Regions from separate parts of the Spirosoma harenae genome, predicted to be linked through region 1. Evidence: riboswitches for the same ligand, from Rfam matches in the RefSeq annotation. Region 1 holds a riboswitch; the other holds the start of a gene.
The links. Region 1 has a riboswitch for S-adenosylmethionine ahead of metH (methionine synthase). Riboswitches for the same ligand answer to the same signal wherever they lie in the genome.
Positions count from the first base shown of each region.

Region 1 (7,621 bases):
TGGCGGCACAGACCTGAATAAATTAGATGCCATCGTTTTTTATGATAAACCGCTGCTCAAATTTGAGCGGCTGCTCGAAACGTACTACGCGTTTGCTCCGAAAGGAATACGCTCGTTTCTAATGTCGATTCCGGTGTGGCTGAAAGAAAAACTATTTCTGAAGCGACTGATTCGGGAAGAGTTAGAAAAAATAGGGTATGATTCGTCTAAGAAGATAAAAATTCTTTTTCCGGAACATCACCTTTCGCACGGCGCCAGTGCGTTTTATCCATCTCCGTTTGAGCGGGCTGCTATTCTGACAATCGATGGAGTAGGTGAGTGGGCAACGGCGTCCATCGGATTAGGCGAAGGCAAAAATATTTCAATCCTGAAAGAGATGCGGTTTCCGCACTCACTGGGTCTTTTATATTCTGCGTTTACTTATTTCCTCGGCTTTCGGGTAAATTCTGGTGAGTATAAATTGATGGGATTGGCCCCTTACGGCGATCCAAATTCGCCCGATGTAGCGCGATACATTTCGATCATCAAAGACAAACTGGTTGACGTTCGCCCTGACGGTTCCATTTGGTTGGATCAGGACTATTTCGACTATGCTACAGGCCTGACGATGGTGAAAGAAGCTAAATGGGCCGAACTGTTTGGTTTCCCGAAACGCCAGCCCGAAGATGAGTTGCAGCCACAGCATTGTAATCTGGGACTTGCGATTCAATACCTGACCGAAGAAATTGTCCTGAATATGGCTCGCGAGGCCAAACGCCTGACGAATGCCGATGCATTAGTGATGGCGGGTGGTGTGGCTCTGAACTGCGTGTCGAACGGGAAACTTCAATCGGCGGGTATTTTCAAAGATATTTTTATTCAACCGGCGGCTGGTGATGCGGGTGGTGCTTTAGGCGCTGCGTTAGCTGCGTACCATATTTATTTTGGAAAAGAGCGTGAAGTAACGACCGAACGCGATGCCATGCGCGGTTCGTATTTAGGGCCTACCTTCTCCGATCTTGACGTAGAACTGATGGCCCTGAAATACAAAGGGGTTGCGAAGCATTTTACCGATTTTACTGAATTAAGCCGTGAAGCCGCTCGTTTGCTGGCCGAAGGAAATGTAGTCGGTTGGGTGCAGGGACGGATGGAGTTTGGTCCGCGAGCATTAGGTGGCCGAAGCATTCTGGGCGATCCACGTAATGCCGAGATGCAGAAAAAGCTTAACCTGAAAATCAAATATCGCGAATCGTTCCGGCCTTTTGCGCCGTCTGTACTGGCTGAAGATTGCGCTGAATATTTCGATTACGATGGTATTTCGCCGTACATGCTTCTGGTGCATCCGGTAGCGGAAAGCCGCCGTACACCTGTGCCAGCCGATTACGCTAGTTTTCCACTTCGCGAAAAACTGTATTACCAACGTTCTGATCTCCCGTCGATTACCCACATCGATTATTCAGCCCGGATTCAGACGGTCCATAAGGATACGAACCCGCGTTATTACCAACTGATCGATTCGTTTAAGCAGTTGACGGGCTACGGTGTTATCGTGAACACGAGTTTCAATGTACGTGGCGAACCCATCGTCTCGACACCCGATGATGCGTATCGATGCTTTATGCGTACGGAAATGGATTACCTGGTCGTTGGAAACTACCTGTTCGATAAGCGCCAGCAGCCTGAATGGCAGGATACAGACAACTGGAAAGAAGAATTTGTTTTAGATTAATCAAACCTACTCGCCAAGCTACCTGTCCTGATGGGATCAAAACTTGTATCCAGTGCTGTCCGATTACTGTTTCTGGGATTTCTAGCGTTTATTTTATACTACGGAGATCGATTTCACATTGTTCTCGATTATCCGCATCGCGGATTATTTGACAATATATATGTTCGACTGGCTAAAATCTGCATCATGCTTTTGCTGCTGATGGAAGTCGTGCGGATGTACTATTACGGAATTGTCAAGAATTCCAAAACGCCCAAACTAATCAGCAATCTGGCAACCTTAATCGTTCCCATTGTTTTGCTGGGCGCGTTGTTGGAAATAGGTTTTATGTTTATCGCCCAAAGCCAGGAAGGAGGTCTTACGTTAGCTTCTCACATTTGGTTTGAACGCTATTGGCCACCCATGGTTGGCGATTATCGCGATACACCTAAAACGGATACGTTGGGCAAAAAGAAAGTGCTGATCGTGGGTGATTCCTTCACATCGGGTCACGGTCTGAAAAAAGCGGAAGAGCGTTATGGAAATGTCCTGGCTGAAAAATTAGGTAGTCAGTACGTGACCTATAACCTGGGAATTTCGGGTTCTGATACCCGCAATGAGTATGAACGACTCGAGAAATTTGGCAAAAAACCTGATGTTCTGATCCTTCAATACTTTCCGAACGATATTGAAAAAGTTGCCCGCGATCATGGCTTAGTACCTGCTGGCTTTGAGCCGTATTCGGATTTACCGCGCGCATTGCAGTCGTTGTTTATCAAGTCGTATCTGCTCAATTATTTATACTGGCAGTTCCCGCACGGTAACTTTGCCCCATTTGATACCTACGCCCGAACAGCCTACGGTACACCTGCGATCATTAACGATCACTTAAGCGATCTTAATAAATTCGTAACCTACGCTCGGGAGCATAACGCTCGATTCTACGTTGTTTTGTTTCCGTTTTCGCACAATCTGGAAAAAACAGTGGAATACGTTAAACCAGTCGTGTCGTTTTTTCAACAAAATAATGTTCCAGTTCTGGAGGTTGGTAAACTCATGGGCGACATTCCACCGAATGATCGGGTAGTCGGCCGGAACGATGGACATGCGAGTGCGTTGGTTAATCAGCGTGCGGGTGAAGCTTTATTCAAGCTCATGGAATCGAATCCAGGAATAATGCAGCCTGTAGCTGCGGAAAAAAAGACTGAACCTTAAGGATTTAGATCGTAGGTTTGTAACATTAGAAGTAAACTCAAATTACAACATGGAATTTTTGCAGGACATTTTCAAATTCATGAAGCAGCGCAAAAAATGGTGGCTGGCTCCCATGATCATTTTATTGTTACTCATTGGTATTCTGATCGTTATCGGTGGCGGTTCGGCCGTTGCTCCGTTTATTTACACGTTGTTCTAGCATGGACGTTACTGAAAAAGTAAAAGCCCAGTTGGTGATCGTCACTGGACTGGTTGTACTTTATTTTGTCTTCAAATCTCCCTGGTGGCTTTATGCCGCAGCTGCCGTTGGTCTGTTAAGTATAGCGGTTCCCGTTGTTGGGGATCTCATTGTGAAAGGTTGGTTTAAGTTGGCCGAAGTGTTAGGCAATATCAACGGCAAAATCATTCTTTCCATCCTGTTTTTCGTGTTTTTATGGCCTATCGCCCTGCTCTATCGACTATCGGCAAAGAATCCATTAGCGATTAAGCGGACAGATGATAAGTCATTTTATACGGAGCGAAATCATCTGTACACAAAGGATGATTTAGATCAGACCTGGTAAACAGACTAAAACTGTATTATTTAGGGTACGTTGACAAGCAGCGTACCCTATTTTTGGTTATTTTTGTTCAAAGCTTATCCAGAAAGACGGAGGGAATGGACCCGATGATGTCTTGGCAACCACCTCATACTCAGAGAAAGGTGCCAATTTCCTCCCGGTCATAAACCGGGATAGATAAGTCGACCCGCTGCTGCCTGTCAGCCTTCTGCGGTTAAGCTTTTTCATCTTTTTGGACTTTTTTAAGGACGAAGCTTGTTAGCTTAGCTAATAACCGCACAACACAATTGCCTTTGAAAACGATATACGACCTCCTTCACGAACGAATCCTCGTCCTCGACGGCGCAATGGGCTCCATGATTCAGCAGTATAACCTTACGGAAGCTGATTATCGGGGTGAGCGCTTTCGGGACTGGCCGCACGACCTTAAGGGCAACAACGACCTGCTGTCGATTACCAAACCGGAAATCATCCAGGAAATCCATCGTCAGTATCTGGAAGCTGGATCTGATATTATCGAAACCAATACCTTCAGCGGTACAACCATCGCGATGGCTGACTACCGAATGGAGGAATTAGCCTACGAACTCAATTACGAATCGGCCCGGATAGCAAAAGAAATTACGGAAGAATTCACGCGCCAGAATCCGGATAAACCACGTTTCGTAGCCGGAGCGATGGGGCCAACCAATCGTACAGCTTCGCTTTCACCAGATGTCAATAATCCAGCTTATCGGGCTGTTACGTTCGACGATCTCGTCGATGCGTATTACGAACAGGTTAGCGGACTGGTAGAAGGTGGAGCCGACTTGCTATTGGTCGAAACTATTTTCGACACACTCAATGCCAAGGCGGCTATGTTCGCCATTGACAAATATTTTAATCTGAACCCGCAGCGGCCGGTTCTGCCCATCATGATCTCGGGTACGATTACGGATGCGAGTGGTAGAACACTTTCGGGACAAACGACCGAAGCGTTTTTATACTCGGTTTCGCACTTGCCGCTGTTGAGCGTGGGCTTGAACTGTGCACTTGGCGCCGAACCGATGCGCCCGTATATTCAGACACTGGCGAAAGAAGCTCCTTTCTTTACATCAGCTTATCCGAATGCCGGTTTGCCAAATGAATTTGGCGAGTACGATGAAACGCCCGATATGATGGCGGCTCAAATTGAGGGCTTTATTCGGGATAATTTCGTGAATATTGTTGGTGGTTGCTGTGGTTCTACGCCTGATCACATCCGGGCAATTGCGCAGGTAGCGGCTAAATACCCACCCCGTCAATTGCCGCAACCCGAACCTTATCAGAAACTAAGTGGTCTGGAGCCGTTAAAAATCACAGAACTGACCAATTTTCTGAATGTTGGTGAACGTACCAACGTAACAGGCTCGAAGAAATTTGCCCGACTGATCAAGGAAGGGAATTACGACGAAGCGCTGAGTATTGCACGCGGTCAGGTTGAAGGGGGCGCTCAGGTAATCGACGTGAACATGGACGAAGGTATGCTCGATTCGGTCGAAGCCATGACTACGTTCCTGAATCTGATTGCTTCTGAGCCCGATATTGCCCGTGTTCCCATTATGGTCGATTCCTCGAAATGGGAGGTAATCGAAGCGGGTTTGAAGTGCGTGCAAGGGAAGGCCATCGTCAATTCCATCTCACTGAAAGAAGGTGAAGAAGCCTTTATTGAACGTGCAAAACTTGTCAAACGCTATGGTGCGGCTGCGGTTGTGATGGCTTTTGACGAAACGGGTCAGGCTGATTCCTACGAGCGACGGATTGAAATCTGCGAACGGGCGTATCGAATTTTGGTTGATAAAGTGGGTTTCCCAGCGCAGGACATCATTTTCGACCCGAATATTCTAACCGTTGCTACGGGTATTGAAGAGCATAATAATTACGCCGTCGATTTTATCAACGCAACTCGCTGGATTAAGGAAAACCTGCCTTTAGCGAAAGTGAGCGGTGGGGTATCAAACATTTCGTTCAGCTTCCGGGGAAATGATGTTGTACGGGAAGCCATGCACTCGGCCTTCCTCTTCCACGCCATTCGCGCGGGTATGGATATGGGCATTGTAAATGCTGGGCAGCTGGAAGTATATGACAACATTCCGAAAGATCTGCTTGAACACTGCGAAGACGTACTCCTCAACCGTCGGGATGATGCCACCGAACGCTTAGTCGAATTTGCTGAAACGGTTAAAGCAAAAGGAAAGGCAGTTGTACAAGACGAAAGTTGGCGGAATGAGCCTGTTCACGAACGGCTGAAATATGCGCTTGTCAAAGGAATTACCGACTACATCGATCAGGATGTTGAAGAAATTCGTCAGCAGGTTGAGCGTCCGCTACACGTAATCGAAGGGCCGTTGATGGACGGTATGAACGTAGTCGGCGATTTGTTTGGCGCGGGCAAAATGTTCCTGCCACAGGTTGTGAAATCGGCGCGGGTCATGAAAAAAGCCGTAGCGTACCTGACTCCATTTATCGAAGCAGAGAAATCAGGTGAAGGTTCTTCATCGGCCGGAAAAATTCTATTGGCAACCGTTAAAGGCGACGTTCACGACATCGGTAAAAATATTGTTGGCGTTGTGCTGGGTTGTAACAACTATGAGATTATCGACCTTGGTGTGATGGTGCCGACCCAGAAAATTCTGGATGCGGCTCGTGAACACAATGTCGATATCATCGGATTGAGTGGCCTTATTACGCCATCGCTGGACGAAATGGTTGGTGTAGCCAAAGAGATGCAACGCCAAGGTTTTTCTCTGCCTTTATTGATTGGTGGTGCGACTACATCCCGAATGCATACCGCTGTAAAAATTGATCCTCACTATCAGGGGCCGGTTATTCACGTATTGGATGCTAGCCGAAGCGTACCCGTTGCTGGTCGCTTAACGAGTGAGCAGCAGAATACCCGTAAAGAAATTTTTACTGATATTAAAGCGGAGTACAGTAAACTTCGCGATGATCATTCACGTCGGCAAAAGGAGAAAGCGAGCTTGACGATTGATAAAGCTCGTGCTAATCGTACGCAAATAAACTGGCAGGAATTTGAGCCAACGAAGCCAACTTTCCTGGGAAATCGCTATTTCGAGGATTATGATATTGCCGAATTAGCTAAGTACATCGATTGGACGCCTTTCTTTCAGACCTGGCAATTACACGGCAAATATCCTGCGATTTTTGATGATGCTGTAGTTGGCAAAGAAGCACGTCAACTGTTCGACGATGCCAATAAACTTTTGCAGGAAATCATTGATGGTAAACTGCTTAAAGCAAAAGCTGTAGTCGGATTCTTCCCCGCCAATTCAGCCGATGATGATGTACTGCTGCACGATTTTGAAGAACAAGTGCGGGATATTCCTTGTGAGCGCCATGGTTCACACCGACACATCGAATACAAAATCAGTCGCGCTCAATCGCAGACGGCCGTAAGTCCCGTTGGCGAGTTGGTGTACGATACCAAAACGGTGCTGCATTTTCTGCGTCAGCAGAATCAGAAAGCGCCCGGTCTGCCTAACTATTGCCTATCCGATTTTATTGCTCCGCTTGAAAGTGGTCGGGAAGATTACATCGGTGGATTTGCCGTAACGGCAGGCATTGGTATTGAAGCGTTGCTGGAAAAATACGAACGTGATCACGACGATTACAACAGCATCATGGTGAAAGCTATTGCCGATCGGTTGGCCGAAGCCTTCGCCGAACGCATGCACGAGCGCGTACGAACCGAGTTCTGGCCGTATGCTACAAGCGAAACGTTCACGAACGAACAGCTAATTAAAGAGGAATATCAGGGAATTCGTCCGGCACCGGGCTATCCAGCCTGCCCTGATCATACGGAAAAAGGAACGCTGTTTGATTTATTACACGCTAACAAAATCGGCATAGAACTGACGGAAAGTTACGCCATGTATCCCGCTTCGTCAGTGAGTGGTTTCTATTTTTCGCATCCCGAATCGAAGTATTTTGCCGTTGGTAAAATCAACAAAGATCAGGTTCACGATTACGCTTTACGGAAAAATATGTCCGTTGAAGACATTGAAAAATGGCTATCTCCGGTCTTGAGTTATGATGCGTAATTGCCTGATTGACTGACATAAAAAATCCCCAAAGCGTTGGCTCTGGGGATTTTTTATGTCTAGGAATGGATTACGGCATT
Region 1 is NZ_BAAHBD010000039.1:136,288-143,908, reverse strand. It holds gene ACYVE4_RS30430 (carbamoyltransferase family protein) at 1-1,708, shown strand, start outside; gene ACYVE4_RS30425 (SGNH/GDSL hydrolase family protein) at 1,739-2,902, shown strand; gene ACYVE4_RS30420 (DUF5989 family protein) at 2,952-3,101, shown strand; gene ACYVE4_RS30415 (SxtJ family membrane protein) at 3,103-3,465, shown strand; SAM riboswitch class I at 3,537-3,646, shown strand; gene metH (methionine synthase) at 3,756-7,541, shown strand; gene ACYVE4_RS30405 (fasciclin domain-containing protein) at 7,612-7,621, opposite strand, start outside.

Region 2 (7,621 bases), 120 kb from region 1:
ATTCACGTATTTATTTCTCCCGATGTAGAAACGTCTGTAATTATTGGCTTAGGTGTGGTCGTGTTCTGCACCGTTTATATACATATAAAACGATTTGGAGAGCGGTCTTTTCGGATGTTGATGGTTGCTTCGATTTTAGTTTTTCAGGTCATTTTCAATCCGGTTTCGGAATCGCCAACCTACATTACAGCAGTTACAGGCGTACTCATCTGGTGGTTTTATTCTCCTCAAAACTGGTTCGATAAGGCACTTTTGATTAGCTGTTTTATCCTAACTGTACTGTCGCCCAGCGATTTTTTCCCGCATTTCCTTCGGTCGAAATTCGTCACACCGTATGGTCTGAAAGCCTTACCTTGCGTGCTTATCTGGTTCCGAATCATTTATCTTATGCATCGGCCAGAAAGTAAACCTGCGAGTATTGGCTCACCCCAGTTGACAACCTAAATTGTTCTTAGGTGTTTCATAGAAGTCTATCCGGCTTTAAAGAAATAATATACGATTCTCTAAATAAGTAAATCGAATGGCAGTAACATGGCTTGATTTCTGGCAGCAGGAAAACGAATTTGATCAATCGATGTCCGTAAATTATGCCTATTTTCTGGCTCGGGTCGAGAAGTATATCCCGTTATCACCAACGCAGACAGTGCTGGATATAGGATCTGGGCCTGGTAATCTGGAGGATGCCTGGTACGATCGGGTCAAAGAGATTCATGGGCTGGATATTTCCAAACGCTACAACGAAATCGCCCGCGTCAAACACGCGCAACATCCGACTATTTATTTCCACGATTTATCGGCTGATGACTATCTGAATTTCAGCCCGGTAGCCAATAAGCGATTCGATGTGATCATTGTGATGAGCGTGGTACAGTATTATCGGAACGCATCGGAAGTGGAGCAACTTCTGGCAGCTATCAAACAAGTCGCTGCTCCCGGTGCCAAAGCTATGATCTGCGATCTGATGGTTGGCGGCAGTGTCCTCAGAGATATTGGGAGTATGATTAGTCGTTCCCTCAAACAGGGACAATTACTGGATACGATTAAGCTCCTTTTCCGACTACGGTTTTCTTCTTATTACGCTGTGCGACAGGAAAATGGGTTTCTGATTTTACCGAAACAGGATTGGCTGAAAATTTGCCAGAAACTGGGATTAAATGCCCGGTTTATTGAGGAACCTCTAACGATGCAACAGGAACGACAGAACCTGTTTATTCAATTCTAAATACTAAGCAAACCTAGCTGAGGCTATTTCCAGTCTGTTTAAGCCCTGAATTCGCAGAAGGGGATTGGGGTTGGGGTATTAAATGAAGATAACGTCTTCAATGACATCACTTCCCATGTCTTTATTGACGAGTTGGATAAGCTTCTGCTTAGCATTGACCAGTTCGTTTCGTAAAGGAGCTGATCCAATTTCGATGTAGAGTTTTCGATCACGAACATACAGCCGGTTCGTGCGCGACGCGATGGCAGGGCCCATCATCTTACCCCAGAAGGCCTCCAGATAAGTTTCATTAAACCGTGTCTGGAGTTGATACGCCTTCAGTAATTGCCCAATAGCATCCTTAACGGTTGTAGTCCCGGCTACACGAGTAGCATTTTCGCGATTGTAACGGTAGGTTTGGTTCATACTGGGCGGATGTCTTATTACAAAAGTAAACAAGGAATCGACTTTATACATACCGATTCATTCGACTCGGCAAAAAAATAAGCGAACGGTAGAAAAACCCTTTCTCGTTTGGATTCACGCCATTTGGCTGTTATACTTGCGTTATCAAGTCAATGGCGAAGCGTCTAATTCATCACATCGGCGCGCGTTGATTTATAAAGAAGCGGGGAGAGATCAGGCTCTGCGAACCGCTGGCAACCTACCTCACGGCAAGGTGCTAACTCCTGCCTAAAACCATTTTAGGGCCTATAAATCGTTCACTCAAATGCACTACACTGGTCAATGTATGCCCCGTGGGGCCTACTAAGCAACCTCACCAACGACCACGAAAACTGGGAGAGTTTGTCGTGTATACCGCTTCGGTTTATCGTTTTCGGTATATAGTGAGCTAATGCAGCAACTTTTGCGCCAACTTACTATATACGAAACACCGTAAATCGTAATCCGTAAATCGTAAATTCTTTTTCCATTGGATCTGCATTATTTCGATTATAAATATTCGTTTACGCTCGAATCGGGCGAACGCTTGCCGGGCTTCCGACTAGCCTATACTACACGTGGCACCTTGAATGAAGATGGCTCGAATGTAGTGTGGGTATGCCATGCCCTAACCGGCAATGCTGATGCGGGCGACTGGTGGGGCGGTATGGTTGGATCAGGCAAATACTTCGATCCAGAACCACCGTCTGGAGAGGGGTATTTTGTGGTCTGTGCCAATGTATTAGGCTCGTGCTATGGATCTACTGGCCCCCTATCCGTCAATCCCACAACAGGAAAACCCTATTACCATGATTTCCCGATGGTTACGATTCGGGACATTGTAAATACGCTGGATTTACTCCGGCAGGAACTCGGTATCGAAAAAATCCATACGTGCATCGGAGGGTCAGTCGGTGGCGAACAGGCAATGGAATGGGCGATATTACATCCTAATCTCATCCAGAATCTGATTATTATTGCTGCTAGTGCAGTGGCATCGCCCTGGTGCATTGCCTTCAACGAAGCGCAGCGCATGGCTATCGAAGCCGATCCAACCTGGCGTGAAAAATACGACACTGCGGGAGTAGCCGGAATGAAAGCGGCCCGTGCTATGGCTATGATTTCGTATCGCAACTACGATACGTATGGGTTCACGCAGGCACTCGACAACAATGAACAATTGGATGACTACAAGGCCGCTGGTTATCAACGCTATCAGGGCGACAAACTAGCTGATCGGTTCAACGCCTTTACCTATTGGACACTCTCTAAAGTAATGGATTCCCACAATGTCGGCCGAAATCGGGGGAGTATTCTAAACGCATTGGCCCAGATTAAAGCGCATACGCTAGTTGTTGGTATCCGGTCGGATTATCTCTTTCCGCCTACTGAACAGCAATTTCTGGCTCGTCATATTCCCGAGGCTACCTACGAGGAAATTGATTCGTTATATGGTCATGATGGCTTTCTGATTGAATTCAGACCCTTGACCAATATGATTCGGAAATGGATGGCCAGCAAGGCCATGAATCCAGTAACTAATTTTGAGAATGTTGTGAGCCGACAGGTTAAATAGCTGCCTATGTTTTGGTATGAAGCCGAAGTTCAGCAATTAGAAACGAAACTCAAAACGTTGTCTCCTGCATCGGACAGGGTCGTTTTTTATGGCAGTTCCTCCATCCGACTCTGGGCAACATTAGCGCAGGATTTTCCGCAAATCAACACTGTTAATCTGGGTTTTGGTGGGTCTACGCTTGCTGCCTGTACCTGGTTTTTTGACCGGTTATTGATTCCCGCACAGCCTAAATCCATTGTTTTTTATGCGGGAGACAACGATTTGGGCGATGGGCGAAATCCTGAAGAAGTTTATCTTTTCTTTTGCGCTTTTGCCGAAAAAATGCACTGTCTTCTCCCTGCTTTACCCTTCTCATTTTTGTCTATTAAAATTAGTCCCGCTCGCTTGCATATCGTCGACCAGATTCGCTATACCAACCATATCATTGGCAAGCAGATCGAGAAAATTGAGCGTTGCCAATACATTGATACAACTACGCCTTTGCTAGGAACAAACGGCCAGCCACGTCGGGAATTCTTCGAAAATGATGGGCTACATTTGAGTCCAGCCGGATATCAGGCCTGGAAACAGACACTCCAACAGCAACGGCAGTTTTTTTAACGATTTTTTTACTTAAACCTCCACCATTTTCCCTTGTAGTAGTTGTATTTTCATGAATACTTAATACATACATAGAAAATGCACCGTGAGTATCATAAGTGGTTCAGTCCGAACCTGAACCGGGATATGGAATTACTCGTTTTTGGTCATGCAGGAGCACGGGTGTTGGTATTTCCAACCCGGCGGGGACGATTCTATGAGTATGAAAATCTTGGTCTGGTCAATGCGCTGGCCGATCGGATTGACAACGGTTGGCTACAATTATTTTGTGTGGATAGTGTCGATCGGGAGAGCATTTATAACCGTCACGCATCACCTTTCGACCGTATCCGACGACACGGGCACTATGAACAGTACATTCTAAATGAAGTCCTGACGTTTTCGCGTCTGAAAAATCCTCAGCCGTTTATGATTTCACACGGCTGCAGTTTGGGAGCTTATCATGCACTAAATATTGCCTTTCGCCATCCGCAGTGGTTTGGGAAAGTGGTGGCTTTCAGCGGGCGTTATAATTTATCCGAACCTGTAGCTGAATTCCGGGGACTATTCGATAATTATTACGATGATGAAATCTACTTCAATAGCCCCAATCATTTCCTCCCAAATCTCTCCGACAATACACAGCTTGACCATTTACGCCGAATGGAAATCGTAATGACCGTTGGAACGGATGACCCATTTATTCAGAGTAATCTAGCCCTGAGCGATACGCTATGGTCTAAAAACATTTCGCATGAGTTATACCTGTGGGATGGCCGGGCACATCAGGCAGACGATTGGTATAAAATGGCGCAGTTGTATATGTAATAACCTGGCTTTCAGGGCAACTTCTCCGCCAAGAATAAGTAAGGCGGGTGGAAGTGGTGTACAAAAATCTGCTCTTTACTATCCGGATATTTTGCGAAATAAGCGCTATCAGCTAGCAGCACAATTGTATTCCCGGTTCTGACGTAGTGATTGCTTTTATAATACTCGGGTGCTACGTAGCCGTTCAGATTTTTCTTTACCGTATTGGAAGCCAGTTTGCCTAGATATTTCTGGTAGTTTTTCTGTGCTTTCAACGATGGTTTACTCATGCTGTTATATACGTATTTCAGGACTATACGCTTCAACAATTTCTGCTTTTTGATCATAGCTGGCGCCCCAACAAACGGATTCGTCGGGTTGAAATCGTTCACAGTTTGTACGGAGAACGGCACTTCAGGCACCCAATCAGCAGAGTTGACAACGTTATACGCCCAACCCGCCTGCGTAGCCGCTTCATACTCATACGCAAAATGCAGATTCCCAGGTTTCGGACCAGCGCTGCAATACGTTTTAAACTGAATATCAGTAGGCAATCGACCTTGTTTCTGTAAATTACGAAGATGAGCTGTGAGCAAAAAAGCAATGGCCCCACCCTGGCTATGCCCCAGAATAATCATGTTTTTAGTGCCAGACCGGTAACTTGAGTCAATTTTAGGCAGCATATCTTTGGCTAAAAAAGCCGTACTCACCAACCAGCCGACATGCACAGCCGCCAACGGGCTAGATGCCAGTTCATACGTAAATTTCTCGGTATCGCTAAGTTGGAGTTCTCCTTTGGCTGGAACCATAGCGGCATAAAAATTAGCCAGCCAACTTACGCTGTTAGCCGTTGTTCCCCGAATGCTAATCACCGCAACCCCGTGATTATCCATCCATAAATCCCAGCGATTTTCCAACCCAATAATGGCAGATCGATAAATCGGCTTGAAGCGTTGGGGAGAAGGAAATGCACTAACATAAGTCGAATCGCCAAAGCGAGCCGAAACTTTCAATAGCTCGATGTATTCTGCCTTATTGAAGCCCGGTTTTAAGGCCTGACCGAATAGAATCGATGGTAGTATGACCAGGAAGAAAACGATGAGCTTTTTCATGGTTGAGGAATGGCTAGCGGAAAATTCCATTTTGCACAATATACTCCCAAAAATGACCGAAAAAGAGTTTGTTGAGTAGTATACAGACATCTTTTGACGGAACGGTTTACAAGGCCTTTACCAGCGCAATCACCAATTTTGCTGAATTCCGGGCGGCTGTCGGGTAAAATTTGTCGTAGGCAATATGTGCCTCAGCATCAGCGCGGTCGCTCAGGCTGCGGATAATGAGATGCGGCACCTGAATCTGATAGCAAACCTGAGCTACAGCAGCCCCTTCCATTTCGGTAGCATCTGCCCCAAAATCAGCTCGTAAACTTTTCACTTTATCGATTGAGGCAACAAATACGTCACCCGTCACAACGGTTCCGGTCATGACCTTCACAGGACGATCTGAAACTCCTCCTGATGCCAGCGGAATGCCTTCTAATGGCACCGTTTTAACCACAGTCTCAGCCAGTCGCATCAACGCTGAATCGGCAGGAAAATACAAGGGATTGAACTCTTTGGTAATCGCATTACGAGTCTGGCGAGTAAGCGTATTTTTAGCTGTAGTCGAACTGTAATCGTGGTGAGCAGTTTTGCCGGAAATGACAATATCGCCGGGCTGTAGTTCTGGATTAGTCCCCCCGGCAATGCCTGTAAAAAGGACCCGTTGCGGTCGAAAATGATCGAGCATCAGCGACGTAGTCATGGCGGCATTTACTTTACCAATCCCCGTTTCAGCCACAACAACCCGTTGATTCCCAATTCGGCCACAGGTAAATACCACGCCATCGACAATAACTGTCTTCGGCTTCCGGAGCGATTCTTTGACTAAGGCTACCTCAGCCCCGAAAGCCCCCAATAAACCGGTAATTGGCCTGGATTTATAGCGTTGAGCAACAACGGGCGCCGGAGAAAGAGCGAAAAAAAACACGGTAAAAGCGAATAGCTTCTTCATGGAATAAAAAAATCAATGGCTGTTTGTTAAAGCCAGCACGCAAAATGCATCAACAATCCATAGACTCAAGGGTACTTCATTCGTTTTTCCAGTCGCCACTTTGATAACTGTCCACGATAAGAATCCCCAAATCAATCCCTGCGTTATGGAATAGCTAAACGGAATAAGGACCAACGCCAGAAAAGCAGGTAGCGCATCACCCAAACTTCCCCAATTAATACGGGTGATGGGTTTCATCATGAAAGCTCCCACAAGGACAAGGGCGGGAGCCGTAGCAATGGCTGGAATTACCGACAATAAGGGCGATAGAAACAGAAAGGGCAGAAAACAGCAACCCGCCACAATAGCCGTTAATCCTGTCCGTCCACCTTGAGCAATACCCACTGCCGATTCAATATAAGCCGTTCCGGGACTGGTACCAAATAGGCCAGCCAGCGTCGTAGCAACGGCATCCGTTAATAAGGATCGATTCAACTGACGCGGATTGCCGTCGGCATCCTGCAAACCACCCGCTTCAGCAACGCCCACAAACGTAGACAGACTATCGAATAAATCGGTGAAGGCAAACGCAAAAATAACTGGCCACAACGACCACGACAGCGACCCGGCTAAATCCAGTTTTCCCAACAAAGAGAAATCGGGCGTTGCCAGAATTCCCTGAAAATTGACCAGCGTTTTCTGTCCGAAATTAACGGCCGACGCATCACCCCAGAATCGACCGATAGGCCAGGCAACCAATGTTGTCAGAACAATACCGATAATAATCGCCCCCGGCACATCACGAACGACTAAGACACTTGTCAATAATAATCCGAAAATAAATGTCAGTATAATGGGATCATTTAGGGGGGCAATACTTACCAGTGTAGCTGGATTTGCCACAATAAACCTGGCATTCTCGAAACCAATCAGCGTGATGAATAAGCCAATCCCTGCTGAAACGGCATATCGTATCGGATGTG
Region 2 is NZ_BAAHBD010000039.1:254,871-262,491, forward strand. It holds gene ACYVE4_RS30875 (glycosyltransferase family 87 protein) at 1-444, shown strand, start outside; gene ACYVE4_RS30880 (class I SAM-dependent methyltransferase) at 521-1,222, shown strand; gene ACYVE4_RS30885 (DciA family protein) at 1,301-1,627, opposite strand; SAM riboswitch class I at 1,817-1,921, shown strand; gene ACYVE4_RS30890 (homoserine O-acetyltransferase family protein) at 2,136-3,221, shown strand; gene ACYVE4_RS30895 (GDSL-type esterase/lipase family protein) at 3,228-3,821, shown strand; gene ACYVE4_RS30900 (esterase family protein) at 3,900-4,628, shown strand; gene ACYVE4_RS30905 (lipase family protein) at 4,640-5,719, opposite strand; gene ACYVE4_RS30910 (5'-methylthioadenosine/adenosylhomocysteine nucleosidase) at 5,826-6,659, opposite strand; gene ACYVE4_RS30915 (NCS2 family permease) at 6,672-7,621, opposite strand, start outside.
Region 2: it holds a riboswitch for S-adenosylmethionine, as region 1 does, so the genes downstream of both, ACYVE4_RS30890 (homoserine O-acetyltransferase family protein) here and metH (methionine synthase) in region 1, are expected to answer to the same signal.